2 regions of the Ornithinibacillus liuyingii genome follow, and region 1 is predicted to be linked to the other one. Evidence: predicted binding sites of a transcription regulator. Region 1 holds the regulator's gene; the other holds the start of a gene.
The links. The regulator LexA, encoded in region 1, represses DNA repair genes until DNA is damaged. The targets are predictions, from matches to a motif close to CGAACATATGTTCG.

Region 1 (17,070 bases):
ATGGCTGATTTACAAAATATACAAAAAGACTTTTTATTTGAGCTTGATGAAGTTGGTATTACGAATGTGAAATACCCTATTATAATCGACAGTGCTACTGCACCACATTCACAAACAAGTGTTGCATCATTTACCTTTACATCAAGTATCCAACAATCAAGTAAAGGTACGAATATGAGTCGGTTTATGGAGCAATTAGCTGCCTATAGTGTAAATGGATTTCATGCTGATTTTTCCATGTTAAAGGAATTCACTAAAGAGCTTGCTGAACGATTAGGTCAAAAAGATGCGAAGATAACGATACAATTTCCTTGGTTTTATGAACGCAAAGGACCTAGTACAGGTATAGCGGGGTTAAATCATGCCGACTTAACGATGGAAGTTTCCTACAATCAGGATAGTGGATACATCATGAATGTTGGAATGTCTGTCCTGATTACAACACTTTGTCCTTGTTCAAAAGAAATTAGTGAATACAGTGCCCACAACCAACGTGGAAATGTAAGGATGGAGGTTTCCCTCTCCAATGATTTCACTGATTTAGAGGAGGATTGGAAGCTTGCTTTATTAGAGGCTGCTGAGAGTAATGCAAGTGCTAGATTACACCCAATTTTGAAGCGACCAGATGAAAAAATGGTAACCGAGGAAGCGTATGAAAATCCCCGATTTGTTGAGGATATGGCGAGATTAGTAGCTGCTGATTTATACGAATTACCTTATGTGACAGGATTTAAGGTATCATGTCAAAATGAAGAATCTATCCATATGCATGATGCCATTGCAACTATACGCTTCAATAAATAATATTAACTCCTTTTTAAAGAAGGTTCGTATATGAAATATCTATTTATAGGCCTTATTAAGTTTTATCGTAGTGCCATTAGTCCCTTTACACCATCTACATGTCGGTTTTATCCAAGCTGTTCCGAATATGGACTTGAGGCAATACGGAAGCATGGGGCAATAAAAGGCGGATACTTAACAATTAAACGAATAAGTAAATGCCATCCGTTTCATCCTGGTGGAGTGGACTATGTACCAGAAAAGAAGCAAAAGAAAAAGCGCTAAAATTAATGTACTTTAGCGCTTTTTATAAATCAAATTTGGTTATATGATCCCATTTACCCTCTTGGATTAATACCTCTTTTTGCCTTTGACCAAATAGGTCGAAGTGAGGGTATCTTTCATCAAGGTGGATATAGTTAGGATTCAGATGATATTGATTGCCCCACTCTATTAACTTCTCAACGTCTTTGCAACCTACTTTCGTTACACTTGTGCAACCTGGAAAACGATCATCTAACCAATAATGGGTCAAAATGGCAATTTCCCCTTTTGCCACTTTTCTTTTCCATTCTATTAATTCGTCTCTGTTCAATCCAAAAGCCATTACTGTTCCCCTTCTATACTCTGCATATATCGTTCATGCCAATTAGGAAATGCTTTTTTTAAAGAAACAGGTCTAAAGTTATCCTTTTTCACGATAACGTGTTTAGTCGTTCCTGTTACCCTTATTTCCCCTTCTTCATCAATAATTTGGTAACCATACACGGTTCTTAGTCCATCATATTTTTCTATCCATGTCTCTACAAATACGTTATCACCATAACGAACTGGTTTTTTAAAAGAAACTTGCGCATCCAAGACAGGAGAAACCACATTATTCTTTTCCATGTTTACATAGCTTAGTCCTAATTGCTCGATAAATTTGGTGCGTCCAATTTCGAACCAAACTAGGTAGTTAGCATGGTACACTACTCCCATTTGATCGGTTTCTTGATATCTTACTTCGATTGGTATTTTTACTTTATTCAATTGAAGTCCTCCCTTATTATGTATGATTAGTTTAGCATATACCCTGGTCGAAACATAAATAAAGAGGCTTCAGAATTTATCCTATTTACTAAAGGGAAAACCGAACTACTATACCATTCTGTTCGATTTCATAATAGTTCGGTTTAATACTTCAACAAAATTATAGATTGGTGGCGTATCCATGTTTAGTATAATTAGCCTCTTCAAAAGATATAACAAGGACAGCTATATATTATGAGGCTTTTACCAAGTGACTTCACAAATATTCCTATGGCTAACGATCATGCGCTTCATCTTGAATTTCAGAACGGAAGCCTTCAATTGCTTCTTCTCGACGTTTATTTTTTTCGATAATGTTCTGCTTTTCCTCACCTGAAGCAAATTGCATGGTTTCATGCGCTTCCTCGATATTTTGAATCGTGTTTTGAACCATATTTTGTAGTTTTTCTACATTATCACTGCGATCATCTGGCTTTGGTGTATGATTTTTTTCCGTCATGTTCATTCCTCCTTGTTGTATTCGATTGCCATTGGCAATGTTATTGTTTGATTTTCTGCTATAACTATTCAAGAAAACAATAAGCACAAAATGAAAAAGCTCCACCCTATGTAACAAATTTGCTACACATAGTGGAGGTCTGAAGTACTTGATACAAATAACTATGCTTCTTTTCGTTTTGATAGTAAATCTCTGGCTCTCTTTTCTAGGTTTTGCTCAATTCGGTCCAAGATTTCTTTATCATCTAGTATTTGCTGTCTATTCGCTTGAACCAATTCTTCAAATGAAAGTCGTTTTTTCAAAGAAATGGTAATCACTCCCTTTTTAATAGAAGTATTACCATTTCTGTTGGTTTGTATAATAATTTTTAGAAAAATATAATCCTTTAGTTTAAGGAATTCATCATTTCCACCATAAAATCATATGTCATCGGACCGACTTTTCGCGGTACTTGTATAACACCATCCGTACCAATAAAATAAGAAGTTGGAATCGTGTAAGCCATATAATTATCTGTCGTATCGTTATTTTTGTCAATTGCTACTGGAAATGTGTAGCCATATTCATCAATAAAATCACGAACAGCAGATTCATTACGTTCTGAACCGGTGGCATTAATAGCTATAATCGTAATATCATCTCCATATTCTTCGTACAACTGCTGCATCTCAGGCATTTCCTCTTTACAAGGCGGACACCACGTCGCCCAGAAGTTAATCAGTACTTTTTTGCCCTTTAAATCTGAGAGCTTTACTACATCCCCATTTAATAACGGTAGTTCAAATTCTGGTGCCTGATCTCCGACATTTAAGCCGTTAGTACCAGGAGATACGATGGTTACGCCTTCAACAGACGTGTCACCTGTTACATCGACTAAATTAGGACCAGATGTCTCTTTATTATTTAAATCCAATACGTTAATGACTAACGCAATACCTAGAGCTAGTAAGATTGTAATACCTACAAACTTTTTTATCATTAGTTAAACTCCCAACATTATGTATTCCATCTCTGCTATCTATGCTTATAGTATACAATCTTAGCTAAAATAATAAAGAAATAAACCTATCTGTCAAAGAGATTTCACAAATACAACTATTTCGTACGTCGTTATTTGACATATAATACATTTTATCCATGTAAAAACGAGCCCCAAAGGAGCTCGCTTTCTTGAGTATTAGGCTAGTTTATTACGTAATACCATTTGTAGGATACCACCATGACGGTAGTAATCAATTTCAACTTCACTATCGAAGCGTACTACAGCTTTGAATTCAGTTGTTTTACCATTTTCATCTGTAGCAGTAACCTTTACAAGGTCATGAGGTTTAACATCTTCACCAATTTCTAGATTGAATGTTTCTTTACCTGTTAGACCTAACTTTTCAGCATTTTGACCTTTTTCAAATTCTAATGGAAGTACTCCCATCATAACAAGGTTAGAACGGTGAATACGCTCAAAGCTTTCCGCAATAACCATCTTAATACCTAGAAGGTTAGTACCTTTCGCTGCCCAGTCACGAGAAGATCCCATACCATAATCTTTGCCAGCTAGAATAACTAAACCAGTACCTTCTTCTTGATACTTCATCGCCGCATCATAGATTGGCATGATTTCGCCTGTTGGCCAGTAGGTTGTATAACCACCTTCAGTACCTGGTGCAATCTGGTTACGAATTCGGATATTCGCAAATGTACCACGCATCATGACTTCATGGTTACCACGACGGGAACCATAAGAGTTGAAGTTTCTTGGTGAAACTTCTTTTTCTTGTAAGTAAAGTCCTGCAGGCATATCTTTAGCAATTGCTCCAGCAGGTGAAATATGATCAGTCGTTACCGAGTCACCAAATTTACCAATAACACGTAGGTTGTTTAAAGGTTTTACAGTACCTGCATTTTTGGATAACCCTTCAAAGAATGGAGGGTTTTGAATGTAAGTAGAATCTTCATCCCACTCGAATAACGGTTCATCAGTTGTATCGATTTCGTTCCACTTCTCGTTAGAATTGAATACATTCTCATACTCTTTACGGAAGATTTCTGGATTAACGACACGATTAACCTCATTCTTAATCTCTTCCATTGATGGCCAAATATCATTTAAATAAATTGGTTCACCATCTGCATCTGTACCGATAGCATCTTTAGCTAAGTCGACATCTACTGTGCCAGCAAGTGCATAAGCAACTACTAATGGTGGTGAAGCTAGGTAGTTTGCTTTTACTAATGGATGAATTCGACCTTCAAAGTTACGGTTACCAGATAATACAGATGCAACCGTTAAGTCATTGCTTGCAATTGCTTCTTCAATTTCAGGTAAAAGCGGTCCTGAGTTACCGATACATGTAGTACAACCATACCCAACTAGGCTAAATCCTAATTTATCTAGGTACGGCATTAAACCAGCATCTTCTAAGTAACGCGTTACAACTTTTGAACCTGGTGCTAGAGAAGTTTTTACATAAGCCGGTACTTCCAACCCTTTTTCAACTGCTTTCTTAGCAAGTAATCCAGCACCTAACATAACATATGGGTTAGATGTATTGGTACAAGAAGTGATTGCTGCAATTGCAATAGAACCGGTTTTCATCACGGTCTCTTTACCATTTGAAAGCTTAATGGTTACTTCTTTATCAAACTCTGATTTATCTAGTCCAAAGCCTTGGTTACCTTGTGGTGCCGTAATTGCCTTATTGAATTCTTCTTTCATTTTAGAAAGTGGAATCAAGTCTTGCGGACGTTTAGGACCAGAAAGGTTTGGTTCTAATTCTGATAAGTTAATTTCAACAACCTCAGTATATTCAGGATCCGTTACTTCAGGTGAATACCATAGGTTATTTTCTTTACAATACTTTTCAACTAATTTAATATGCTCTTCACTACGTCCAGTTAAGCGTAGGTAGTTAAGTGCTTCTTCATCTACTGGGAAGAATCCACAAGTAGCACCATATTCTGGAGCCATGTTAGAAATAGTCGCACGGTCTGCAAGCGGCATATCTTTTAGACCTGGACCAAAGTATTCTACAAATTTACCAACTACATTACGCTCACGAAGTACTTGAGTAACTTTAAGTGCTAAGTCTGTAGCAGTAGTTCCTTGTGGGAAGCTGCCAGTAAATTTAACACCAATTACTTCTGGTTGTGGGAAGTATGAAGGTTGGCCAAGCATTCCTGCTTCTGCTTCAATACCACCTACACCCCAACCTAGTACACCTAGCCCGTTAATCATAGTAGTATGTGAGTCAGTCCCTACTAATGTATCAGGAAATGCATCATACTCACCATTTCCATTTTCTACTTCATGAACTACATTGGCAATGTACTCTAAGTTTACTTGGTGAACAATCCCAGTTGCTGGTGGTACTGCACGATAGTTATCAAATGCTTTTTGAGCCCAATGTAAGAACTCATAGCGCTCCCCATTACGTTTGAATTCTAAATCCATATTTGCTTGTAATGCACTTGGAGAACCATATTGATCGACTTGAACTGAGTGGTCAATTACTAAATCAACCGGTACCTCTGGGTTAATTTGTTCAGGCTTTCCACCTAAATCTACCATCGCTTTACGTAAAGAAGCTAAGTCAACTACTGCAGGTACTCCTGTGAAGTCCTGTAGGATAACACGTGACGGTTTAAAAGGGACATCTACCCCTTTACCATCTTTTGTTCCCCATTTTACTAATCCTTTTACATGATCATCATTAATTACACGGCCATCGTATTGACGTACGAGAGATTCTAGAAGAACACGAATAGAAAATGGTAATCTATCAATTTTGCCTAAGCCAGATTCTTCTAATGCTTTAAGCTGATAGTAGTTATAAGACTTACCATTAAGTTCGAATTTCTTCTTTGCATTGAAGACACTATTCTCCCCCATTTTCATAAACCCCTTTCAAAACGGAATTCTCTAGATTTGGAACGTTTACTAAGATAACATAATTTCAACTACACATAAGCGCTTCCAAAGTCTATTAGTTTTCTTACATACTCATCTTAAATGAAAATCGAGTATAAAACAATTGTTTCATACTCGATTTACTATACAAAAATCTTATTCAAGGTGATAAGCATTACTTATACACAAGTTCGAATTAATTTCCTACTTAATTATATCAATAGCAGTAACAATGAGTCCTATTTTGGGAAAATAATCCGAAATGTACTCCCTTTAATTTCATTTTGTAAGATTTCTAACTTTGCATTATGTCTTTCCAATAATTGCTTTGTAATCATTAAACCTAGTCCAGTACCTTGCTGTTTAGTAGTGAAGAACGGTTCACCTAGCTTATGGATAACTTCTTCATCTATGCCTGGCCCTTCATCGACTATGTCAATCTTAATCTCATCAGCCATATCCTTTAGTATTACCGTAATCTTTCCAGCTTCCTCCATTGCCTCAATTGCATTCTTAATAATATTGATTAGTACTTGTTTTATCTGGGATTTATCACAATAGATAAATTGTTCATCCCCAATTATTTCTATTAATATATTTTTCAGATTTGCTTGGGGTTTAAGTAATTCCATTACATCTTTGATCATTTGTAAGATAGATTCTTGCTTCTTATTATCCGTAAGCGGTTTGGAAATAAACAACAGCTCTGATGTAATAGTTTCCATTTTTTCAATCTCATCAATCATAATCTTATAATATACATCTTTGCGATTTACCCCAGCCTGTAGTAATTGAAGAAACCCTTTAATGGATGTTAGCGGATTTCTAATTTCATGCGCAATACCAGCTGCTAGTTGACCGGCAATAGACATTTTTTCTGAACGAATCATCATTTCCTCGGTTTCTTTTTTTTCTGTAATATCTCTTGTCGTGCAAATATAGAGATGTTCCTCAGTTGTTGGATCGGTAATTTTTGCAACTTTAACTTCACACCATATGTATTTTTGATCATAATTAACGATATGTACATTAAAGGTTTGGTTTGTAAACGTGTCTTGATTAAAATCCTTCTTTATGTATGCAACATCTTCAGGAAGTATAAAATCCTGAAAAGATTTACCTACTAATTCTCTAGGTTTTAAACCGAGTATATGTTCAATCGATTTTGAAAAATATAGACCTATACCTCTACTATCCCATAAAGAGAAAAACTCATTACTATTTTGCTCTATCCAATCTGTGATAAACTCTGGTAACATATGAAGACTATCCGTTTCTGATAATACGCTTTCAAAAGGGCTGATTACCACTGCTGAATTTTGCTCTATACTGTCTTTATTTGATTCTTTCTCCATTGGATCCGCCCCTTTACTACAAAATTCTTACAATCTCACAAGCTTACTATACTATATGTTGATATTTATCCAAATATGAAAGTTGTTTAAAAAGTAAACTATAATTATAATAATATTAGCATAGATAATTATTAAAAGTAATAAGTTTATCAGAATTTTAACGCTTAGTAGTAAAATTACATAACTGCTACCTATAATTCAACTAAATTTTGATACGATAGTAAAGTAAAATGAAGGAAAAAGGTGGATATTATGTCATATTTTATAGTGTTTTGGGGATTTTTTATGATTGGATTTATGGCAATCGGTGGATACTTTATGTTCCGCAAATTCTTAAAACAGCTTCCAAAAGAAGATGGAAAATCCATGATGGATTGGGAGCTCCATTATATAGAGAAGTCGAAGCATATGTGGAATCAAGAAGAGAAAGATCTACTTGAGGAGTTGGTCTCCCCCGTCCCTGAATTATTCCGAGATGTAGCTAGGCAAAAAATTGCTAGTAAAATAGGGCAAGTGGCGCTTGAACAAGGGATGAGTAAAATTAATCAGGATGTTGTCATCGAAGGATATATTCTCGCAACACCAAAGCGAGATCATAAATTCTTACGAAAAAAATTAAAAGAAAAACAAATCGATGTATCTCCATATGAACATCTATTTAAACGATCTAAAGAGGATTATAGAACGAACTGGCAAGCTAGTTATAAGAAAAGCCAATAAGTATAGTGTGAAGTGCTAGAGAATTAGATGTCGATGAACAATACGTTTCGAATAAGAAAGGTGCCCTCAAGAAGATGAAGGCACCTTTAATTCTTTTTCTAATTGTTTATACTTATATAACATCGCTAGTCTCCAACTACCAAGCATGCCAAAAGCTAATAAGAAAAACATTCCGCTTGTTTCTCCTAATGTAATTGTTCCTCCTAATGCAATCTTTAAAATTAATCTGGCTATCAGTAAGCCAACTAATATAAATATAAAGGCTTTGGAAGGAATCAAATATATTCTATCATTTCGTATTTCAAAGTTAGAGGTTTTGATAAGAAAAATCGAGAAAACAACTCCAACAGTAAGGGCTTCTAATACTTGAATCCACTTTATCTGAAACTCTGGGAAAAGAAACATCAATGCCCCAGTACTCATAAACAAAGGTGGTAAAATAATTCTTTTTACAGAAGCGGGCTTTCTGGATGCTTTTAAGCGAACAACAATCATGACAGAAGCCATCACAAATGCTACAACTGTACTTGCTATTATCCAAAACATAGTAACACTCTTTCCCGGTGTATAGATTAGCTTGTAATGTGTGATAATACGCGATTAACCGTCTCCAACACACGGTGTTCATCGAATGGTTTTACGATAAAGTCTTTTGCCCCTAATTCTATCGCTTCTACAACCACTTTCTGATGCCCCATCGCTGAGCAAACAAGAATGGAAGCATTCGAATCAATCTTCATTATTTCTTTGATAGCTTCGATACCATTCATAATCGGCATGGTAATATCCATAATAACTAAATCAGGTTTTTCCTTTAAGAAAAGTGATATTGCTTCCTTCCCATTCTCTGCTTCCCCTACAACATCATGGTTATCCTTGGTTAGAATCGATTGAAGAGTCGTGCGCATAAATTTAGCATCATCAACTACCAAAATTCTTGCCATTTAACAAATCCCCCAATTATATAAAATCAAACTTCTGCTTTTGTATCATTTGCTATATTTATTATAATTGTTACGGTTACACCTACTACTGTTAAATACACTCCCAAGTCAAACAACATTGCAGTCGCTAGTTCCACTTCCCCAAATATAGGAAATTCAAAGTAACCAAATGTATGTGATAAAAATGGAACATCAAATAAGAATGAACCTACACCTGTTAAGAATGCAACTAACAATCCGACTGAAATCAGCGCTCGAAAATTGATTGGCAATATTTTGTTTACAAAATCAATACCATATGCCATATATAGTAATACTACAGCTGCTGCTGTAACAAGGCCACCAATAAATCCACCACCTGGAGAGTTATGACCTGCAAAAAACAAATATACAGAAAACCCTAGCAGTATAAAGGCAATAAGTGCAGTTGCAGTTTGTAAAATTAAGTTATTGGGTTTGCTCAAAAATAACACTTCCTTATGTAGAATCTATAGGTATTATAATAATATAGTTTACCGTTAAAATCCATTGAAACCTATCCAACCAGCTAAGAAAGCAGTGAGTTTCGTCATCCAATCAAAAAATAGGGCAATACCTAAAGCAATCATAATATAACCGCCGACTTTAACTAATTTATGGCTATTCCGTTTAATCCAACCTAATTTCCCAATAAAGAAGGAAAGGACAAGGAATGGGACTGAAAAACCTAAAATATATGCAATCATCATCACCATACCTTTACTAGGATCGGTTGCAGTTAATGTAAATACTACTGCTAGTATAGGTCCTGTACAAGGTGTCCACCCTAATGAGAAGGCAAACCCAATTAAGGCAGAACCTAAAAAGCCTGACGGACGGTTTTTAAAAGTTACCTTCCTATCCTTCATTAAAAACTTAAAATTTAAAATACCGACAATGACAAGTCCAAAAAATATAATTAATAAAGCACCCACTTGTCTTATTATATCCTTATAAGTCAAAAGAAATTGAGCTATAGAGGAAGTCACAAATCCAAAAATAATAAAAATACTAGAAAATCCGATTAAAAAGCATATCGTATGAATAATACTATTACGATTTAACATTTTATGGTCATCTTTTATTTCACTAACACTCATTCCTGTTATGTATGATAAAAATGCCGGGTAAAGTGGTAATACACATGGAGAAATAAAAGAAAGAAATCCAGCACCAAATGCAAGAAAAATATTTATCTCAGACATACTTAACCTCCTAATTTGCTTCTGCCATCCATTATATCAGATGGTTGACCAATTTATGCATCTGGAATTTGACAATTAGGTGGATAACCTATTGACAAAACTCTTATATGGTTAAAAGGATAATTATACTATCGCATGAAAAAACCCCTACTAGGAATAGTACGGGGTATCTTTGTGCAATGTATACTTGATTTTGTATAACATGATTGCAGTATGCTATTTATCCATTTGATTATTCATTGCACGCATCATTTGATTGATTTTCTTCTGTGAAGGCTTTTGCCCCATTTGCATCATTAACGTGCGTAGCATTTGCTCATTAATAGGTGGATTCTTTTTCAAATAGCTCATCATATACTTTCTTGCAATAAAAAATCCAAGAGCAACACCAGCAATTAAAGCTGCTATAGCAATTAATACGACCCAAATTACGTCCATCTATTCGTTTCCTCCTTCGTGTTGTCTCTTATACAGTATAGTAAAACAGTCCTAAGAATACAATACTTGATCATTATTATACGCTGTAATTGTCTTTGCAGGCGAAATCCAACCATAATCTTCATATTCGCTATTCATAATGAATAAATATGGATGAAACCGTCTCAAAGTAGGAAATAATAATGCTTCAGCATCCTGTAATGTTTCACAACGAAATTTTATATGTTTTTCTTCAATCTGTAAAGTAATAAATTCCCGTTTATTACCAAGCTCTAGCATTTCGCTACTATTAATTTTTCCAAGTGTGTTTTTAGGCTGTCTCCATAATTGTGAAGTTAAAGAATCCTTAGGGAAGTTCTCCGTAATATAATGGAATTGCATATGTAAATCATTTCTTAATTGATTCAAATGATACTCTTTGATAAAACGATATAAAATATCACTTTTATAGTAATAGTGTTTAGCAAATTCTTCTTTTATCCAATAAACAGTATATTCTTTCATTTTCTATAGCCCCTCCCCTTTTTCATCTATTATACGTTTTCTATTAAAAAAGAATGTCAAACGGTGAAATATATTATCACTAGTTTTGTCGAATGGATTAATAGATGAAAAATAGGTTGGAACTACATTTATGTTATTTTTAAATAGCCCCGAATGTTTTTCAGTCGGGGCTATTTTGCTTTTGGTTATCTTTTAACTAGAAAGAATATCTATGAACTCACTGAAGCCTCTCCTTCTGTTTGAGCCTATGCAATTCCTGAGCTTGTATCATGCACTGATTTAAAATAGATACGCTTAATACCATCTAGATCTAGCATGATTCCATTACATAACGATATCTTTTACATGCTTTACTACATTTTCAACGGTAAATCCGTATTCTTCGATTAACTTTTCTCCACTTGCGGATGCGCCAAAGGTAGAAATGCCAATAATTTTCCCTTCTTGCCCAATGTAACGTTCCCAGCCAAGTGGAGAACCCATTTCCATTGCAATTCGTTTGGTAACAGATTTAGGTAGAACTTTTTCTTTATAATTTTCTTCTTGGCGTTCAAAACGATCCCATGATGCAAGGCTAACCACTCGTACATCTATATTGTCTTCACGAAGTACTTTTTGTGCTTCCACTGCTAATTGAACTTCGGAACCGGAAGCAATTAAGATCGCATCAGGGATTGCTTTATTGGAATCACGTAAAATATATCCACCACGTTTTACACCTTCATATGCCTGTTCCTTTGTACCCTCTAATGTCGGTAAGTTCTGTCGTGTTAATACGAGAAGGGTTGGTTGATCTGTCGATTCCACCGCAAGTCTCCAAGCAGCATTGGTTTCATTTCCATCTGCCGGTCGAATTACGGAAAGGTTCGGCATGCTTCGGAACGCTGATAAATGTTCAATTGGTTCATGTGTTGGACCGTCCTCACCAACAGCAATCGAGTCGTGTGTAAATACGTATGTAACAGGTGTATTCATAATAGCAGATAAGCGTATTGCTGGACGTAAGTAATCACTGAAGACAAAGAACGTACCGCCATACACCTTCACCCCGCCGTGAAGTGCCATACCATTCAGTGCAGCACCCATTGCATGTTCACGAACACCGAACCATATATTTCTACCATTATAATTCTCTCTAGTAAAGTCCTCTTCTCCGGTAATGGTGGTTTTATTAGAGCCAGCTAGGTCAGCACTACCACCAAGGAAATACGGAATGGCTTTAGCAATACCATTTAATACTTCGCCTGAAGAAGCTCGCGTTGCAAGAGACTTTCCTACTTCATATACTGGAAGGTTATCAGCCCATCCTTGCGGTAATTCACCTGCAATGGCCATCTCTAGTTCCTTAGCCTCTTGTGGATATTTATCTCGATAAGTGGCAAAAAGCATATTCCATTCTGCTTCTAGTTTCTCGCCTTTTATTTGTATCTTCTCTTTAAAATCAGCATATACCTCTTCCGGAACACGGAATTCTTCATGCTGCCACTGATAGAATTCTTTCGTTAACAAGACCTCATCCTCACCTAATGGGGCACCATGTGAAGCAGAAGAAGCTGATTTATTAGGAGATCCATAACCAATAACGGTTTTCACTTCAATTAGCGTAGGTTGTTCGATATTTTCTCTCGCGTCTTTTAATGCCATGCGAATCGTTTCTACATTATTTCCATCCTCAACCCGAATAACCTGCCAACCATAGGATTTAAAACGTTCTTCCGTATTATCCGAGAAAGAGCGGTTTAATTCTCCATCTAGCGAAATATCATTAGAATCGTATAAAACAATCAATTTACCGAGCCTTAGATGGCCAGCCAGGGAAGCCGCTTCATGCGAAATTCCTTCCATTAAATCACCATCACCAACTAAGCAATAGGTATAATGGTCTATAATGTTCATATCACTTTTATTATACTTAGCAGCTAAATACACCTCAGCCATCGCCATCCCAACAGACATTGCAATACCTTGGCCTAAAGGACCTGTAGTTGCTTCTACACCATCGGTATGATGAACTTCTGGATGGCCTGGCGTCCTAGAACCCCACTGGCGAAACTCCTTTAAATCTTCTATTGTTACGTCATAGCCCGATAAATGTAACAGACTGTACAGTAGCATTGATCCATGTCCAGCAGATAATACAAACCGGTCGCGGTTAAACCATTTAGAATTTTTAGGATTGTGATTCATTATGTCTGCCCATAACGTATACGCCATTGGAGAAGCACCCATTGGTAATCCAGGATGTCCTGAATTAGCTTTTTCTATGGCATCAATGGATAGGGTGCGAATTGCATTAATGGACATTTGCTCTATATTAGTAGACATACGTAATACTCCTTTCGGTCAGAAGAATAGTAATACTTGTTTTCTGTAAAATGTAGATAGTTAACAAGTACTAGTATTCCTTATTATGATATTACTATGTCTAATGTTTTTGGTTTCTTTCCTGCATGTCACGTAACTTTTTAGGAGTCACGTCATTTCCTGCTGGATCAATTACCGTCATGGTCTTCAATTGATTCTTAAAAGAGTTGCGGACATTCCCTAAATACTCTTCTCGTAGTTTTTTTCTCTCTTTTTCTTCATCCTTTGTTAGTCCTTCTGCAGTCTTTGCCTTTTTAGCCAGTGCATTAATACGATCTAATTTTTCTTTTGAAATCATCTCATAACCTCCTAGAATAAATCTATCTTATTCATCATTATTAATATTAAAAAGCAAGAACACGACACGTTCTTGCTTTTTAATATTACCTGTTCAACTTATCTGAATCAATTATTTGATATTCTTGGTATCTTCTATGGACAGTAGCCTTTGAGATAGAATATCCCAATCCAGTTAACGTCTTTGCAATTTCACTGAAGGTAAGGCCATTATTTCGTAATCGAATGATTTCCTCGATTGGTACTTCCTTTCTCTCCCTACCTGGAGCTAAATGCTGATTAGCAAGATTCTTAGCTGGATTATAGCCATTCTCTATCGCTTTTTTCATACCTCGTTTTATTTTTACATTGTGAATTTTGCGTTGGTATTCCTCCACTATACCGACAATCTGTAATACCATAGAATCTGATTCGGATAATTCTAGCTTTCCATCGTGAATCGCAGTGTAGATGGAAATATTCAACTTCGCTAATTGATGAAACAATGCTATTTTTGTATTTCCTCGACCTAATCTTGTTTCATCTTGAATAAGGAGAGCATCTGCTTGTCCACGTTCAAACGTTTCAAGCATGTCAAATATTCCATCTCGTTCTACTTCATATCCACTCGCTTGCTCCTCTATACATTTTACAACATGGAATTGATACCGATTTGCCAATTGGCATAATTCTTCCTTCTGTCTAGCTAATGACGTTTCCTGAACTTTTTTATCTGTACTTACTCTGCAGTATATAATGACATTCAATTTATTAACTCCTATTATGCACTAATTAATGATACGTATAAGAAACCTAATGTTACAGCAAAAGCAACAATATAAAATAAATCTGTCTTGTTTACTTTACCAAACATTTTTTCATCATCCCTTCTCGATTATATCACAAGAACCTTTGTTCGTATTTTTATTATATCAGAACATATGATCTTGTCAATGATTTTTCGAACGAATGTTTGCATTATATGCCATACGATGGTAAACTAGCATTAATAAATAATATGTGCGAGGTGTTTAATAGATGACAAAATTATCAACTAGACAACAAGCTATACTTGAATACATAAAAGAACAAGTCAAATTAAAAGGTTATCCACCATCTGTTAGAGAAATTGCTGAAGCAGTGGGCCTTGCCTCAAGCTCAACTGTTCACGGGCACCTCTCTAGATTAGAAAGCAAAGGTTTTATTCGCCGAGATCCTACTAAACCCCGAGCAATAGAAATACTAGATTTGGATGAAGAAAGTAATATACCTAGGGAAGAAGCTCGCTATGCACCCGTTATTGGTAAAGTAACAGCTGGTATACCTATTACTGCTGTAGAAAATATTGAAGAATTTGTGCCAGTCCCTAGCTCAACTGCAGGTCCTGATGAAAATCTATTTGTCCTAGTAATTGATGGTGAGAGTATGATTGAGGCTGGTATTTTAGACGGTGATATGGTAATAGTGAAACAACAGAGTACAGCACAAAATGGAGATATTGTTGTAGCAATGACGGAAGATGATGAAGCAACCGTAAAGCGATTTTTCAAAGAAAAAGATTATATTCGCTTACAGCCTGAAAACGCAACAATGGAACCATTAATATATAAGAATGTATCGATTCTTGGTAAAGTAGTTGGGCTTTATCGTCATATTCATTAACGATATATCGAAATACAAAAACGCATTTGCTCTTCTCTTAGCAAATGCGTTTTTAATAGGATCGGAAAGCTAGTGTAAATTCTATCAAAATAAACCGGTGAGCTAGGAGGATTCTCCTATACTCACCGGTTTTCTTTTCTATTAGTAGTTAGTTAAATATTGATCTCTTTCCCATGGATGTACGCTTGTGCGGAACATATCCCATTCGATTTCTTTTGCTTCAATATAATGTTCAAATAGATGCTCCCCTAATGCTTCTACAATAACTTCATCATTTTTAAGTTCTTGTAATGCATCAATTAGCGATGATGGTAAATCTTTAATTCCAACTTCATCACGTTCTTCTTTTGTCATAACATAAATATTACGATCAACCGCAGGTGGTGGTGTCATATTGTTACGGATTCCATCAAGTCCCGCTGCTAATAAAACAGATAATGCCATATATGGATTAGCTGCTGGATCAACACTTCTTGCCTCAACACGTGTACTTAAACCACGAGAGTTTGGAATACGCATAAGACAGCTTCTGTTTGCTGCAGACCATGCAACATAGCTTGGTGCTTCATAGCCAGGTACTAGACGCTTATATGAGTTAACTGTTGGATTGGTTATCGCTGTAAATCCAGTAGCGTGCTTTACAATACCTGCAATAAATTGATAGGCTGTGTCACTTAATTCTAAATCTCCACTCGGGTTGTAGAATGCATTTTCTCCACCTTTAAATAGGGACATGTTAGTATGCATTCCAGAACCGTTTACTCCAAATAATGGCTTAGGCATAAACGTTGCGTGAAGATTATGTTTTCTAGCAATTGTCTTAACAACTAGCTTAAACGTTTGAATATCATCCGCATGTTTTAATGCATCAGAATATTTAAAGTCAATTTCATGTTGTCCAGGGGCAACCTCATGGTGAGATGCTTCAATCTCAAAGCCCATTTCTTCTAGTTCTAATACAATATCACGACGGCAATTTTCCCCTAAATCAGTAGGCGCTAAATCAAAATATCCACCATGGTCGTTTAGTTCTAAAGAAGGATCTCCCTTTTCATCTAATTTAAATAGGAAGAATTCCGGTTCAGTTCCAATATTGAAAGCATCAAAGCCAAGCTCTTCCATTTTCTTCAAATTACGTTTTAAGTTATAACGTGGGCACCCTTCAAATGGTGTACCATCAGGACGATAGATATCACAAATAAAACGGGCAACTTTTCCTTTTTCTGAAGTCCAAGGGAACACGACAAATGTATCTAAATCTGGATATAAATACATGTCAGATTCTTCAATACGCACAAATCCCTCAATAGATGAGCCATCAAACATCATTTTGTTATCAAGTGCTTTCTCTAATTGACTTAATGGG
Region 2 (17,070 bases), on a different contig from region 1:
GGCGGTGTCATTCCTTCAGAGGATATTCCATTCCTTAAAGAAAAAGGGGTAAAGGAAATTTTTACAAGTGGTTCTACGATTGAAGCGTTAGCAGATTATATTAATCAACTAGTAGGAGTACAGGAAGGTAGTATTTCTAACAGAATATCCCATATTGGTATTGCCGTTAAATCAATCAATCAGGTGCTACCATTTTATACGAAGACATTAGGGTTAGAACTAGAGGGAGTGGAAGAGGTAGCGTCTGAGGGAGTAAAAGTAGCCTTCCTTAAAATTGGGGAGAGTCGTTTTGAATTACTAGAACCTTTAGAGGATTCCTCTGCTATTCATAAATTTATTGAAAAAAAAGGAGAAGGCATCCATCATATAGCCTTAGATGTTGATGATATTCAGGCAAGGATTAACAGCTTGTCTAAGAATGGTGTTCAATTAATTAATGCAGAACCGAAACAAGGCAGTCATCAATCACAAATCGCTTTCTTACATCCTAAATCAGCACATGGCGTACTGTTTGAACTATGTGAAGAAGCAGGGGGAGAAGAAGCATGATGGATATGTTTGATCGGATTAATGAGCTCTATGATAAACGGAGAATGGCAGAATTAGGTGGTGGGGATGAACGGATTGAAAAGCAGCATGCTAAAGGGAAATGGACTGCTAGGGAACGAATTGATTACTTATTAGATGACGGGAGTTTCGTTGAATTAAATACGTTTATTGAATCTCGTGGAACCGATTTTGAAATGAATGGGTCCAGTGGAATGGGGGACGGTGTTATCACTGGGTATGGAAAAATCGATGGCCGTCCAGTCTATTTATTTGCACAAGATTTTACTCTCTATGGTGGGGCTTTAGGTGAAATGCATGGAAAGAAAATCGCTGTCGTTATGGATCTTGCGGCAAAGAATGGTGTCCCATTTATTGGATTAAATGACTCTGGTGGTGCTAGAATTCAAGAGGGGGTATCCTCACTAGATGGGTATGGTCAAGTATTTTACCGTAATGCCATTTATTCCGGCTATATACCGCAGATTTCCGTTATTATGGGACCAAGTGCAGGTGGAGCGGTATATTCACCAGCTATAACGGATTTTGTGATAATGGTCGAGAAGACCTCACAAATGTTTATTACGGGGCCTAAAGTTATTGAAACGGTAACAGGAGAAAAAATTTCCTCTGAAGATTTAGGTGGAGCACATATTCATAATAGTAAAAGTGGCAATGCCCATTTCCAAGCAGAAAATGAGACAGATGCATTAAATCATGTGAAGAAATTGCTATCGTATTTACCGAACAATAATAACGATAAACCACCAGTAAGGACCGTAACAGAAGATGCCCTACAAAATTATCGACCAGGATTAGTTGATATTGTTCCATTTGATTCTACACGACCATATGATATAAAACGAGTTATTGAACAAGTAGTGGATGAGGATAGCTTTTATGAAATTCATGCAGAATTTGCTAAAAATATTGTAGTAGGTTTTGCGAGAGTACATGGTCAAACAGTTGGATTAGTTTGTAATCAACCGAAACATTTGGCAGGTGGACTCGATATTGATTCAAGTGATAAAGCAGCACGATTTATTCGCTTTTGTGATTGTTTTAATATCCCAATTATTACATTTGAAGATGTGACAGGTTTCTTTCCTGGCATAAAACAGGAACATGGTGGTATCATACGACATGGAGCTAAAATCTTATATGCATATTCTGAAGCTACAGTACCTAAGCTAACTGTTATTGTAAGAAAAGCTTATGGTGGTGCCTATGTAGCATTGAATAGTAAATCAATTGGTGCAGATTTAGTTTATGCATGGCCAAATGCAGAAATTGCAGTTATGGGACCAGAAGGTGCAGCAAATATTATCTTTGCTAAAGAGATTGCGGCAAGTACAGACCCTGAAAAAACACGTCAAGAAAAGATTAATACATATCGAGAAAAGTTCGCAAATCCATATATTGCGGCAAAGCTAGGCATGGTCGATGATGTTATCGACCCTAGGGAAACTCGGATAAAGCTTATTCAAGGGTTAGAAATGTTACAATATAAAAAAGAGGATCGCCCAAGCAAAAAACATGGGAATATTCCTCTTTAATTTTAGGGGGTTAACAACATGGTCAATAAGGACAGATTAGTTAGTGAATTTATGGAGCTAGTTCAAGTAGATTCAGAGACAGGCTTTGAAGCTGAAATTGCAGAGGTTTTGAAAAAGAAGTTTAGCGAACTAGGGTTGGAAGTACTAGAAGACGAGGCAAAAGAAAAGACAGGTCATGGTGCGAATAACCTTATTTGTACATTAAAAGGGAATAAGGATGGGGTTGACCCGATTTATTTCACTTCCCATATGGATACCGTAGTACCGGGTAAAGGTATTAAACCATCTATTCAGGATGGATATATTGTATCAGACGGTACAACGATTCTTGGTTCAGACGATAAAGCGGGACTTAGTGCCATGCTTGAAGCGATTCGTGTACTAAAAGAGAACAATATCCAACATGGTGATGTGCAATTTGTGATTACGGTGGGAGAAGAGTCTGGATTAGTCGGTGCCAAAGCACTAGATCCATCCATGATTCATGCGAAGTTTGGATATGCATTAGATAGTAATGGAAAAGTTGGGGATATTATCGTTGCTGCGCCAACGCAAGCAAAAATTAATACCATTATTAAAGGCAAAACAGCCCATGCTGGTGTTGCACCGGAAAAAGGAGTTTCTGCTATTACCATTGCTGCTAAAGCTATTGCTAAAATGCCATTAGGAAGAATTGATGAAGAAACGACAGCAAATATTGGTCGATTTGAAGGCGGAAAGCAAACAAACATCGTAGTGGATCATGTGGAAATCCTAGCAGAAGCGCGTTCCCTAGTGCCGGAAAAAATGGAAGCTCAAGTGAAGGCCATGAAGGAAGCTTATGAAACAACCGCTAAAGAAATGGGCGGAGAAGCAATTGTGGATATTAAGGTAATGTATCCCGGATTCAAACAACAGGCTGGAGATGAAGTTGTTGAAGTTGCTAGAAAGGCAGCCGCATCGATTGGTAGAGAAAGTCAGCTACTGAAGAGCGGTGGTGGAAGTGATGCGAACGTTATTGCAGGATTTGGCATCCCGACTGTCAATTTAGCAGTAGGATATGAAGAAATTCATACGACAAATGAGCGTATACCAGTTGAGGAATTAGTAAAAGTAACGGAATTAGTAGCTGCAATCATTGAAGAAGTTGCTAATTAATTCATCTTATATTTTTCCATGAACATTAAAGATACCTTTATTGGCATCTTTAATGTTTTTTTCTTTAAATCCAATTAACCCTTTCTACTAGTATAAAGGGCTTTTTTGTTTTTGTGATATAATAAAAGTAGAAACAACCGTTCGGAAAGGTGTAAAGTGATATGAAAGCGAATAAGGCACGGATTATTTTTCATTTGGACATGAATAGCTTTTATGCTTCGGTGGAGACGGCCTATCATCCAGCATATAAAGGAAAACCATTAGCAGTAGCTGGAAATCCAGAGGAGCGAAAAGGGATTATTATTACAAGCAATTATGAAGCTAGGGCTAAAGGGGTTAAGACAACGATGCCAATTTGGCAAGCAAGAAAATTATGCCCGGAATTAATTATCCTCCGCCCTAATTTTGAACGGTATCGCTACGCCTCAAGTGAAATATTTAAAATACTAAATTCTATAACGCCTTTTGTAGAACCCGTATCAATTGATGAAGGGTATATGGATGTAACGGACGCCACATCACCTTCTAATACGCTACAATTAGCTGAGGAATTACAGCACAAAATAAAAAGAGAGCTCGATCTGCCGTGTAGTATTGGTATTGCTCCGAATAAATTCTTAGCAAAAATGGCATCGGATATGAAGAAGCCAATGGGAATTACAATCCTAAGAAAACGAGATATTCCTATGATGCTATGGCCATTACCAGTCGCTGAAATGTATGGAGTAGGGAAAAAGACAGCGGAAAAATTAAACACAATGGATATTCATACCATTGGTGACTTGGCTGAAGCGGATGTTTATCAATTGAAACAGTTATTGGGTATTAATGGTGAACGGTTAAAGAATCGTGCGAATGGTATTGACTTGAGGCCAGTCGATCCGGATGCAGTAAATGAATTTAAAAGTATTGGTAGCTCCGAGACATTGCCGGTGGATACAACCGATGCTAACGAAATCCGAAGCTTACTAACGGCACTGGCCCAAAATGTAGAGAGTAGAATGAAACGGAAGCATGCAGCAGGTCGATCTGTCCAGTTAACCATTCGCTATCATGACCGAAGTACTATTACTAGAAGTAAAAAGCTTCCGAATTATATTGAAAAGAAGGAGGATATTTTAAAGGTAGCTTTTGAACTTTTTGACCTTCATTGGAATTTAGAACCAATTCGCTTACTTGGCGTAACTGTTCAGGATATAGAAGAAAAACAAAATATTGCTCAACAATTGGATTTGTTTACGTATAAGAAGGATGCTGAAAAAGAAAAGCTGTACGATGCTATCGATAAATTAACACAAAAGTTTGGTAAAAACCCCTTTGTTGAGGTGAAGGAGGAAGTGAATCAACAACCTAAAACTAGCTTTCAAAAAGACTTTCTGGATGATTATAGAAAATAAACGTTATACTGCATTTATATTAATAGCTAGGTAGATGGGAGGAAAAATAAGATGGAAATTTTTGATGAATGTTTAAGACGCATCGATAATTTGGAACATCGAGCAAGAATGGAGGAAGTTTTGAATTGGGTGATCAAGACATTTCCCAATTTAATGCCAGTAGTGAAGTGGAATCAACCTATGTTTACTGATCATGGCACCTATATTATTGGTTTTAGTGCGGCTAAACACCATCTAGCAGTTGCACCGGAAAGAGCAGGGATGATTCACTTTGCAAATGAAATAGAGGAGGCAGGCTTAGAGCATACGAAGGAACTGGTACGCTTCAAGTGGGATAATCCGTTTGACTATGTTTTACTTGAGAAAATGATTACATTTAATATATTGGATAAAGCCGACTGTACTACTTTTTGGCGTAAATAGAAGTAGTATTTGCGTAAATACCGGATAGTGGGGTCGATTTAATTGAAGAAGAATGTTACAGGAAGGAAGTTAAGCCATGGATTTAAAAACAGTAATGGAAGAATTAGAATCACTTGGTACGGAGCGAACGAAAAAAAGATACCTAAGTAATGGCGCACATGAACCATTATTTGGTGTAGCGACTGGTGCAATGAAACCAATTGCTAGAAAAATTAAGAAGAATCAAAAATTGGCAGAGGAATTATATGTAACCGGAAACTATGATGCTATGTATTTTGCTGGTATTATCGCAGACCCACACGTGATGACGGAGGAAGACTTTAATCGTTGGATGGAAAGTGCATATTTTTATATGATTTCCGATTATGTTGTAGCTGTAACGTTATCTGAAACGGATATTGCTCAAGAAGTAGCTGATAAATGGATTGCTAGTGGTGAGGAGCTTAAGATGTCAGCAGGCTGGAGCTGTTATTGTTGGTTATTAGGTAGTCGCCCAGATGATGAATTTAATTCGGACAAGCTTTCCAGTATGTTGGATCAAGTGATGAAGACAATTCATGAAGCACCAGAACGTACGAAGTCTTCCATGAATAATTTTATCTATACCGTTGCAATTTCGTATGTGCCCCTTCACGAGAAGGCAGTTGAAGTGGCAAAGAGAATTGGGCCAGTCGAAATGAAAAAGGACAACAAGAAAAGTACTATCTTACATGCTTCCGAAAAGATTCAGAAGGATTTAGACAGAGGTTCACTAGGTTTTAAGCGTAAATATGTAAGATGCTAGTCCATACTTGATATAGAAGAAGGGGTTGGCAGATAACTAATAGAATTAAATGTAAAACCGAATGATACACGATACTAGCTACGGAAATATACGTAGACTCCTGCAGCAGGATAGGGCAAGGTTGAGAACCCGAAGTGCTTAGCACGAGGAGGCTCACCAGCGCCCAGCGGTAAAGAAGACACTGCGAGGTTCTTTCGAGCAGATGTCGCCACTGTGCTGGAAGCAACCGCAAGTATATTTCCGGAGCGTGGTCGTTGCTCATCATTCGGTTTTTTATTTGAGATAAATTCTTTTGTCTAAAGCCTCTTCTTTAACATTCACTGAGGATATAAAAACGATTACTCGGTTACTTTAATATTTTCTTAATTAATGAAAATGCAAGCTTACCGCCAGGATAACGAAGTGGTATATCCATTTTAGTAGTTTGTTTCAAGATACTTTTTTGATGAGAAAACGTATCAAAACTATATTTCCCATGATAGCTACCAATACCACTGCTGCCAACTCCACCAAAAGGCAGGTTAGGATTTGCTAGATGATATAATGTATCGTTAATACAACCTCCGCCAAATGATAAACTTGTCATCACTTTTTCTTGATTACTCTCTTTTTCACCAAAGTAATAAAGTGCTAAAGGTTTTTCCCGACGCTTTAAATCGGCGATCGCATCATCTAATGTTTCAAACGTAAGAATCGGTAGTATTGGGCCAAAAATCTCATCCTGCATGACAGGATCTTCCCAAGTGATCTGATCTAATATGGTTGGCTCAATCTTTAATTGCTCATTGTCTGTATTCCCACCATAGGCTATTATGCCATTTGAAAGGTAGGCTGACAAGCGATGGAAGTGTTTTTCATTAACAATTCGAACATAATCTTTATTCGTTAGTGCATCTTTATTATATAGCTTCTTTATTTGCTTTTTCATTTCTTTGATAAGCTTATCCTTCATTTTACTGTGAACATAAATATAATCAGGAGCAACACAAGTTTGTCCGGCATTTAAAAATTTTCCCCATACAATTCGCTTAGCCGTTATCGATATATTGGCATCTCTATCTACAATAACAGGGCTTTTCCCACCAAGTTCTAATGTTACCGGAGTTAAATATTCACTAGCTTTACGCATGACGACTTTGCCTACAGGAGTACTGCCAGTAAAGAATATATAATCAAAGCGTTGATTTAATAACGCTTCACTAGTTTCTTTTGCACCTTCTACTACTGTTAAAAAGCTAGGATCAAATGTTTCTTTGACCATTTTAGCGAGTAAAGATGAAGTGGATGGACTATATTCTGACGGTTTAATAATAACTGTATTTCCTGCAGCAATTGCTCCGATAGCAGGTGCAATCGCCAAATGTAACGGATAGTTCCAAGGGGAGATAACTAAAGTAACTCCATATGGTTCTTTGCGAATATAGCTTTTCGTTCCTTTATGGGTCAGAGGGGCGTCCACTGGTTCATCTTTCATCCACTCTTTTAAGTTTTTTTCCAGATGTTTTATTTCGTTATATAAAAAACCAAGCTCTGTTGTAAAGGTTTCGAAAGTTGATTTATTTAAATCCTGCTTTAAAGCTTGGTAAATATTCTTTTCGTACTTTTCTAGCTTATAACGTAATTTTCGTAGTTGATCGATTCGAAAGCGATAATCTAGTGTATGTTCATTTAAGAAAAAGTTACGTTGGTTTTCAACCAATTGTTGGATGTTCATCAAATACCACTCCTTCTAATGGGATGGAACAGATAATTTGAAAAAGTCATGTGCTATTTCCGTATTTGGAAATATTGCTCGTGCTTCATCAAGTAGTTGATCCAAATCCAGTTTTTGGTATCTGGAGGATACATGTGTTAGGACTAATTTTTTTACCTTACCAGCTTTAGCGAGATCCGCTGCTTGGGCAGTGGTAGAGTGGTAATAGTTATGTGCTAACTCATAGCTTTCTTTGTCGAAGGTTGCTTCATGTACTAATAAATCTGCTGCTTGAACAAAGTCCTGATTTAATTCAGTTGATCTTGTATCCCCAAGAATGACAATATGTCTTCCGGGTTTGTCAGGTCCGATATAGTCTTTTCTGTGTATCATCCGACCATCCTCTAGTGTAGTCGTTTCGTTCTCTTTAATAAGACTATAAACTGGACCGGGGTTTATACCAGCAGATTTAAGCTTTTCTACTTGAAGTTCTCCTGGCTTATTCATTTCTTCTATTCTAAATCCATAGCTTGGTATACCATGGTCTAATTTCTTACAGGATACGATAAACCCTTCTTCTTCTAATATTTTACCTTCACGTAATTCTACGAAAGAAAGTGGATAGGTTAGATGAGATCCACTTAGTTCCAAGCTAGTTCGTACATATTCTTCAATGCCTTTTGGCCCATAAATAGTTAATTCATCTTCTCCACCTTGAAAGGACCTGGAACTCAGGAAGCCTGGTAATCCAAATATATGATCCCCGTGCAAATGGGTAATAAATATTTTATTTACTTTTCTCGGTTTAATGGAAGTGTGTAGAATTTGGTGTTGGGTCGCTTCACCACAATCAAACAACCAAATACTATTTGCTTCTTGAAGTAACATTAATGCGATGGCCGTCACATTTCGCTCCTTGGAGGGTACACCAGCTCCTGTACCTAAAAATAATAACTCCATGAATTTGGCCTCCTTATTTCCAACCTCGTGCATATTGCTTCGGCGCTTCTAGTTCGTAGTTAAGTTCATATGCAGCTTCTTTAGCCCAATATGGGTTATTCAGTAGGGATCTACCAATGAAAATAAGGTCTGCTCGATTATTTTGGAGAATTTCTTCTGCTTGAATACCTGTCGTAATGAGACCAACTGCTCCAGTTGGAATTCCAACCGTATGTTTAATTGTTTCACACCGTTTTATTTGATAGCCAGGGTATGGATTAATTTTTGCAGGTACAACACCACCTGAGCTACAATCAATTAAGTCAATTCCTAATTCTTTTAATTGCGTTGCATAATACAAGAAATCCTCTAATGTATTTCCCTCCTGGTGATATTCATCTGTAGAAATACGGACAAATATTGGACCAGTGAATTCCTTAGATACTGCCTCTACCACCTCTTGAAGGAAACGGAAACGATTTTCTTTACTACCACCATACTCATCTGTTCGCTTATTGGCTAATGGTGAGAGAAATTCATTGATTAGATATCCGTGAGCTGCATGGATTTCCACCATATCGAATTCGGCTTCTTTTGCTCTTCTTGCTGCTTCTGCAAAAGCTGCTATAATTCTGTTAATGCCTTGGTGATCCAATTCAGATGGCTCTTGGTATCTGTCATTGAAGCGAAGTGGAGATGGTGCGTAACTAATCTCTTCATCCTCTGCTTTACGTCCAGCATGTGCTAGTTGAATTCCTGCCTTAGAGCCGTAACGATGTAATTCGTGAACGAGCTCTCTTAAACCACTAACATGCGCATCATCCCAAATTCCGAGATCCTTCGCTGTAATTCTCCCAGCAGGTTCTACAGCACTAGCCTCTAACATGATTAATCCAGTTTGACCGACTGCTCGAGAAATGTAATGTGTGAGATGGAAAGGTGTTAGTTTGCCATCCTCGTTTTCACAGGAGTACATGCACATCGGAGACATAACGATTCTATTTTTTAATGTCATATTTTTATATGTAATAGGTGTAAATAATTTAGTCATGAATAAAACCTCCATTTATAATTGTTTCTTATATTGGAATACTTTTCTAAACATAAGTGCTTTGTATGGGACATCGGTAAAGATACCGTCACACCCTTGTTCAAAACAGTGCATCATATGCGAGTATTTGTTTACGGTATATACACGAACCGGCATATTCTGTTCCTGAGCTTGGCTAATTAGTAATGGATGTACTAAACGATATTTAATATGTAGTGCATTGGCACCTAATGCTTTAGCATATTCGACTAGGTTTGCATTTCGCTTTGAGGTAAGGAATGCTATTTCCACTTCATCCTGATAGCTAGCTAGTCGTTTTACACTATTCGGATTGAATGTTGATAAAGTTGTCCGTTCCAATAAACGATGTTCCTTTAACTGGTTATAGACTATTTGTTCCAAATTACTATAGTCAATTTTGTTATTTTTCAATTCAATATTGACGTATAAGTTCTTTGGTTTAATCCATGTAAGGAAGTCTTCTAAGCGAATAATTCTAGCTCCTCGAAAATCGGGGGAGAACCATGAACCAGCGTCAAATGTAGATAGTTCTTCAAAAGTGAAATCTTTTACATAACCATTACTATTAGTCGTTCGTCTTACGGTCTCATCATGAATTAATACTGGAATATTATCTTTTGTTAATTGTACATCTGTTTCGATTCCTTCTGCACCTAAATTGTATGCAAGCTCAAATGCATACATGGTGTTTTCTGGCGCAAGCTTACTTGCACCTCGGTGGGCAATTATTTTAGTCGTCACATTCCATCACCTCTAATTTGATTTTGTTTTAAATGAAAGGTAAAGTCAACCAATAAACAAATTGTGGGATTGGATTCCAATATACAATCTTAATTTAGATAAGTGACTTCTTTCCTGTTTAGCTGTAAAATAAACATAAAGGAATGAACGACTATTCAGTACATAGAGTTTACTAGAGTGAAGGGGCTTTGAATATGAAAGTAGCAAAAAAATCAATCCAACAAATGACCGTTCCAACTCCTTTTGCAGTTGGGGATACACATGTTTATTTATTAAAGGGTGACACACTCTCTTTAGTTGATGCTGGTGTCCGGACAGAAGCAGCATGGAACGCTTTAGTTGAACAGCTGAAAGAAATTGGCTATAAGCCTAACGATATTGAACAAATTATTTTAACACATCATCATCCTGACCATACTGGTTTAATAGACCGCTTTGATCGGGTAACGAATATTGTTGGAGACAAGAATGTGGAACCATGGCTATCCCATGATGATGATTATTTTAGTCGTTTTGAAGCATTTTATTATGAATATTTTGATGCAAATGGGGTGCCAAGCCGTTTTCGTTCTCATATCGATAAGCTACGAAAACAATTAGTTTGGGCAGGAAAAGGGATCTTAACAACAGTAATCGAGGAAGGGGATTTGTTACCGGGTTATCCAGAGTTTCGTGTGGTTGAGACAAAAGGGCATGCACAAAGTCATCTTTCCTTTCTACGTGATGATGGTACCTTTATTGGCGGTGATCATCTGCTACATCATATTAGCCCTAATCCAATAATGGAACCACCATCAGAAGGTGAAACAGAACGTTCTAAGCCACTATTACAGTATCGAGATAATTTAGAGAAATGCTTAAGTCTAGATATTAACGTAGTATTGCCTGGGCATGGTAAGATTTTTACCGACGTAGAAGAAGTAGTCTCCCGTGTCTATGCTAAACAAGAGAATCGTGCTAATAAAGTACTCAGTCTATTAAAAGAATATTCTAAGACAGCTTTTCAGCTCTGTGAGCAACTATTTCCGAGACAATTTGAATCACAAATTGATTTAACGATGTCTGAGACAATTGGTCAATTGGATTACCTAGAGAATCGGGGATTAGTAACAACAACAATGGAAGACGGGGTTATCATTTATCATGCAAACTAGCCTTCAAGGAAAAAAGATTGTCGTGACAGGAGCATCAAGTGGAATTGGTGAAATGCTTGTTAGGAAAATAGCTGCTAGCGGTGGAACACCTATTATGCTAGCTCGTTCGTTGGATAAGTTACGACAACTTCAAGAACAAATAAAAGAAGAATACCAGGTGAAAGGGTATTATTATAAGGTTGACTTAACTAATCTAGAGGAAGTGGATGAGGTAGTTGTTCAAGTGATGAGAGAACATGAAACGATAGATGCACTCATCAATAATGCTGGGGTAGGTCTGTTTCAATATGTGGATGAAACGAAATGGCAAGATATTGAGCTAATGTTTCAAGTAAACGTGCTTGCTGTCATTCGAATGACTAAGCTATTTCTTCCGCATTTTAAGGCTAATAATGCCGGTCATATCGTGAATATTGCATCACAAGCTGGAAAAATATCCACACCTAAATCAGCTGTATATGCGTCTACCAAGCATGCTATAATCGGTTTTACTAATGCATTAAGACAGGAAATTGTCGCACACAATATAGCGGTTACAGCAGTTAACCTTGGTCCAGTTCGAACGAATTTCTTCTCTTTAGCAGATCCGGAGGGGAGTTATCAAGAAAATGTAAATAAGTATATGTTAGAGCCGGAAAAAGTTGCGATGAAGATCACCCAACATCTATTCACAAGTAAACGAGAAATTAATATGCCACTCTGGATGGATCTAGGTAGTAGATTTTATCAGGTTTTTCCTGGTATTATGGAAAAAGTACTAAAAAAACAGTTTAATAAAAAATAGGACAATAGAGGAGAAATAAATGAAACTTACGATTACAGAGAATGCCCAACATAAGCTTAATGAACTAAATATAAATAACATGACATATATCTTATTACGTTATGATACAGAAGGCTTGGGCTGTGGCGTGAATGGTATGCCTACGTTTCGGTTCTTGTCGCAGAAAGAAGAAACACATCAGGACGTAGAAAACGATACCTTTCCTACCATTATAAACAGCATGCAGGCAGTCTTTTTTGCTGAAGAGATGAAACTAGATTATGTAAATGGAACTTTTCGATTATCTAGTCCAGAAGGTATTTTGAATCCGTTTATTTCTACAACAAGTGTTGTAAATTAAATAAGTATGTATTCCAATCGTGCCGTAATCCTTTCTTGGATTGCTTGCACGATTTTTTCTTATCTACACAACTAAAATAAAATGCTAGTCTATTTTTTCTGATAGTTTCTATAAGTGTACTGCTAAATTATGGTAATATATACATATCGCTAATCGAATAAATATACATCGATTACGTATCACTCATAGGAATACGTATAACGTTAGTTTTAAATTGAGCTCGGGTTACACAGGAGGGAAAACGTATGACTTACAATGATCAAGTCAAAACCATTACAACGAAACGACTTCTGCTAAGGTTGTTCCAAGAATCTGATGCGGATACTGTTGCTAAATTATGTAATAATTACGAGATCTACAAGAACACGATGTATCTACCTTTTCCCTATGAAAGGGATCATGCCTTAGTTTGGATGGAGCGTCATTTAGAAAATTTTCTAGCTGATAAAGCTTATGAATTTGCTATAACAGACCGGAAGACAGGAGAATTATTCGGTGCAATCGCCTTATCGAATAGTCCTAGCTTTCATCATGGTGAGCTAGCTTATTGGATAGGGGAAGAATATTGGGGAAATGGCTATGCTACAGAGGCAGCAGAAGCCATGATAGAATTCGCCTTTAAAGAGAAGCAACTTCATAAAGTATTTGCCCGCTTCTTCAGTACGAATCCAGCTTCAGGTAGAGTGATGGAAAAGATAGGTATGGAAAAAGAGGGCATGTTAAAGGAGCATGTAAGAAAAGAAAATCGATATGTTGATTTAGTCTATTATGGCATTATAAATAAGTAAACCGAACGTAATGAAAACTGACGAATGAAAGTCATAAAGTGTAGTGAAATAGACTCCTAGAGCCAAAGGTTTTAATGGAGAAGGGACCAGCCATATCAATCTAATCCGACTCACAAGTTGATAATTGGTCTATTACTGGTAGTTTTGGTTAAAGTGGTCATAAAGTACAAAAACGAACTACTTTTAGAAATCCTCGTAAAAGGATTATACAAAGTAAGTTCGTTTTTTTACTAAGAAGCTTTGGTTTCCTATATTAAACAATCATCTATGGTTGTCATACGTATTGCTTCTCGTAATCGTTTTAAGCTTTTGATAAACATCCTCATCAAGAGGGTTAGCTGACTGGATTGTTAAATTTTCCTCTACTTGTTGTATGGAGCTAGCACCAAATACGGCAGTTGATACTGCAGGATGTTTTAACACATAACGTAATGCAAGATCATTTAGATTTTCTGAGATAGCGCTTAGTTCTTGATAGATGTTTTGTAACTCGTCTTGTGTATAATCTAAATATCCCTTTTCTCCTTTATTGGTGATCACTGTTTTCGCTTGATTACTTAACATCCCTTTAGCAAGTGGCCCTCTTGCTAACACGCTAATGTTATGCTCGTATAGCAAATCTAACGTTTCTTCTTCTGGTCTTCTGTCTAAAAGACTGTATTGTGTCATGACACCATCGATGGAAGATTTTTGGACATATTCTCTAATCACATTTGGTCGAATGGAGGAGATTCCATATGCGCGAATCAGTCCCTCTTGCTTCAATTGTTCAAACGCTTCGATTGTTTCATCAATTGGATCATCTAATGTCCCACCGTGAAGCATATAGAAATCAATATAGTCTGTTTTAAGGCGACGTAAGCTTTCTTTGACCTCTCTCAGTATGTAGGCTTTCGATGGGTCCCAGTACCAACCATCCTGACCAGGAGTGTAACGGTTGCCTACCTTTGTTGTAACAATTAATTTGTCGCGCTTATGTTTAATTGCTTCCCCAACTATCTCTTCATTCAATCCAAAGTCATATAAGTCAGAGGTATCAAGGTGGTTGATCCCGTTGTCTAAGGCATAGTCAATAATAGCTTTTGCTTTCGTTCTATCGGTACCAAGTGACATACATCCAAGTGTCAATGCTGATATTTCAATGTCTGATTTTCCTAATTTATTTTTCTTCATAGTACTCCCTCCTGTCTTTATCATATTTCAAATGAAAGGCAAATGCCAAGTTCTAAAGCTTTGATTATTAACTTGCAAGAATCCTTATGCTAAAATGGAATCATTATGATTAAAGGATGAACGTAATGAAGAAATTTGAAGAAAAGACGATAAATTCGAAAACAATCTATGATGGAAAAGTTGTGAAATTACAAGTTGATGATGTACGATTACCAAATGGCCAACAAGCTAAGAGAGAATTAATTAAGCATCCAGGTGCTGTATCAGTTATACCGATTACAAAGGATAATAAAATTGTTCTTGTTGAACAATATCGTAAGCCATTAGAAAAATCGATAATTGAAATCCCTGCTGGGAAACTTGAGCCTGGTGAAGTGCCAGAAATAACTGCAATGCGAGAATTAGAAGAGGAAACAGGCTACACTACAAGTCATCTAACAAAAGTAACCTCCTTCTATACTTCGCCAGGATTTGCTAATGAACTAATGCATATTTATCTAGCTAAAGATTTAGAGAAATTAACAGTACCTAAAGCTTTAGATGAAGATGAGTTTGTAGAAGTTCTAGAGGTTACACTGGAGGAAGCGAAAAAGTTAGTAGAAGAACAACGAATCCATGATGCAAAAACGAATTATGCCATACTTTACCTAGATACTCAGGAGTTGTTATAACATGTTACCATCCTATTTTGCCGATATGCACATTCATATTGGAAGAGATATTTTTAATAAGCCAGTTAAAATTACGGCTTCCAAGAATTTAACCATAACGAATATATTAAAAGAGGCTAGTCGGAACAAAGGGATTCAGTTAATTGGTGTAATTGATTGCCAATCACCTAATGTACAGTTGGAATTAAAAAAGCTGATAGACCAAGAGCTAGCATACGAACTTAATGATGGTGGAATCCGTTTTGAGGAAGTCACATTACTCCTTGGTTCCGAAATAGAAGTATATGACGAGAATTGTCGAGGTCCAATTCATGTTCTTTGCTTTCTACCAAGCTTAGTAGAAATGGAGAAGTTTTCGGAATGGCTCATAACGAAAATGAAGAATATTACGTTAAGCTCGCAGCGCTACTATGGTTCAGCTAAGGATTTGCAATACAAAGTAAAAGAATTGTCAGGAATTTTTATACCAGCACATGTATTCACACCTTATAAAAGCTTATATGGTAAAGGGGTTAAACAATCGCTAAACGAAGTCTTTGACCCAGACTTAATAGATGGAATTGAATTAGGTCTTAGTTCGGATACGTATATGGCAGATCAAATCAAAGAACTCCATTCCTATACCTATTTGACCAATTCTGATGCGCATTCATTAGCGAAAATTGGTAGGGAATATCAGGAAATTCAAATGAGTGAACCGTCTTTTAAAGAATTTAATTATGCCTTACACCAGGTTAAAGGACGAAAGATTATCCGTAATTTCGGAATGAATCCAAAGCTCGGTAAATACCATAAGACTGTTTGTGATCAATGTCTCCATTACTTGGATTCGGATTCGACTGTGTGCCCAGAGTGTGGTTCAAGAAAGATTGTGAAAGGGGTAGCAGATCGAATAGGCGAGTTAAGAGATCATACTGGTGAAGTAGAGCTACGTCCACCATATATGTATCAAGTACCACTAGAATATCTACCGAAGCTAGGGCCGAAAACATATAAAAAATTATTAGAACATTTTCAAACGGAAATGAATATTATCCATCATGTTCCTTATGAAACCTTACTAGAAGTAGTTCCAGAACATATTGCACAGTCTATTATTCAAATGAGAGAAGGAAAACTAGCTATCATTGCTGGTGGTGGAGGAAAATATGGTAGTGTTGCCGAGAGCTGATGCTACAGTTTAGTTGAATGATAAAAGATATTATTGTAAAGATAGATTTGATAGGAATGTTTAACAGGAATCCCTCATAACTTTTAATATAGACAAGAAAGTGAATGGAGGATTCCTATGATAAAACGAACACTAGCAATGGATCATCTAAAAACACATGCGACCATTTATATCTTTATGATTATATTATTTTTAACCGGTATAATATTTGGGGCAATTGTTGTTAATAGTATGGGGTTTGAGCAGAGAACAGATCTTTTCTTTTATGTAGAACGTTTTTTTGGTTACTTAACGAATGAGAATACAATTGCTAATAATGATATATTCAAGGAAAGTTATGTATATCATGCGAGATATTTATTTCTTCTATTTATACTAGGCTTATCAGTAATTGGCTTGCCAATTGTATGGATTCTAATATTTTTAAAAGGATTGGTAGTTGGATTTTCAGTAGGATTTATTGTTAATCAGCTTGGGTTAAAGGGCTTTTTACTAGCTACATTTTCTATTGCACCTCAAAATATTTTGGTTATACCCATTTATATCATTGCTGGAAGTCTTTCTATGATATTCACATTGGGATTATTGAATAAATTATTCGCTAGAAAGGTGTCCTTCTCACAACCAGTTTTACATCCATTCATAAAATATGCTTCTGTATTTGCTATATTACTGATATTATCTGTTATTCCAGCACTGAT

Region 2: ACSKT4_RS10990 (DNA polymerase IV) is a predicted target of LexA. The motif match lies at 3,370-3,383, and genes of this name have one in related genera.

The regions. Positions count from the first base shown of each region.
Region 1 is NZ_JBPWOS010000001.1:481,006-498,075, reverse strand. Features, by position in the region: gene folE2 (GTP cyclohydrolase FolE2) at 1-804, shown strand, start outside; gene yidD (membrane protein insertion efficiency factor YidD) at 835-1,068, shown strand; gene ACSKT4_RS02500 (hypothetical protein) at 1,091-1,390, opposite strand; gene ACSKT4_RS02495 (acyl-CoA thioesterase) at 1,390-1,815, opposite strand; gene tlp (small acid-soluble spore protein Tlp) at 2,090-2,314, opposite strand; gene ACSKT4_RS02485 (FbpB family small basic protein) at 2,476-2,622, opposite strand; gene ACSKT4_RS02480 (TlpA family protein disulfide reductase) at 2,700-3,293, opposite strand; gene acnA (aconitate hydratase AcnA) at 3,492-6,200, opposite strand; gene ACSKT4_RS02470 (ATP-binding protein) at 6,458-7,573, opposite strand; gene ACSKT4_RS02465 (DUF2621 domain-containing protein) at 7,826-8,293, shown strand; gene ACSKT4_RS02460 (CcdC family protein) at 8,360-8,839, opposite strand; gene ACSKT4_RS02455 (response regulator) at 8,866-9,237, opposite strand; gene ACSKT4_RS02450 (Na(+)/H(+) antiporter subunit B) at 9,264-9,701, opposite strand; gene ACSKT4_RS02445 (cytochrome c biogenesis CcdA family protein) at 9,756-10,460, opposite strand; gene ACSKT4_RS02440 (YneF family protein) at 10,677-10,898, opposite strand; gene sirA (sporulation inhibitor of replication protein SirA) at 10,950-11,402, opposite strand; gene tkt (transketolase) at 11,727-13,727, opposite strand; gene ACSKT4_RS02425 (DUF896 domain-containing protein) at 13,828-14,064, opposite strand; gene ACSKT4_RS02420 (YneB family resolvase-like protein) at 14,150-14,809, opposite strand; gene lexA (transcriptional repressor LexA) at 15,081-15,704, shown strand; gene glnA (type I glutamate--ammonia ligase) at 15,846-17,070, opposite strand, start outside.
Region 2 is NZ_JBPWOS010000007.1:96,643-113,712, forward strand. Features, by position in the region: gene mce (methylmalonyl-CoA epimerase) at 1-549, shown strand, start outside; gene ACSKT4_RS10980 (acyl-CoA carboxylase subunit beta) at 549-2,102, shown strand; gene ACSKT4_RS10985 (M20/M25/M40 family metallo-hydrolase) at 2,121-3,239, shown strand; gene ACSKT4_RS10990 (DNA polymerase IV) at 3,401-4,636, shown strand; gene ACSKT4_RS10995 (iron chaperone) at 4,688-5,059, shown strand; gene ACSKT4_RS11000 (DNA alkylation repair protein) at 5,136-5,843, shown strand; gene ACSKT4_RS11005 (aldehyde dehydrogenase) at 6,190-7,557, opposite strand; gene rnz (ribonuclease Z) at 7,573-8,496, opposite strand; gene namA (NADPH dehydrogenase NamA) at 8,510-9,526, opposite strand; gene ACSKT4_RS11020 (glycerophosphodiester phosphodiesterase) at 9,542-10,288, opposite strand; gene ACSKT4_RS11025 (MBL fold metallo-hydrolase) at 10,483-11,442, shown strand; gene ACSKT4_RS11030 (SDR family NAD(P)-dependent oxidoreductase) at 11,432-12,226, shown strand; gene ACSKT4_RS11035 (iron-sulfur cluster biosynthesis family protein) at 12,246-12,566, shown strand; gene ACSKT4_RS11040 (GNAT family N-acetyltransferase) at 12,812-13,354, shown strand; gene ACSKT4_RS11045 (aldo/keto reductase) at 13,616-14,527, opposite strand; gene ACSKT4_RS11050 (NUDIX domain-containing protein) at 14,653-15,198, shown strand; gene ACSKT4_RS11055 (endonuclease Q family protein) at 15,200-16,369, shown strand; gene spoIIM (stage II sporulation protein M) at 16,487-17,070, shown strand, end outside.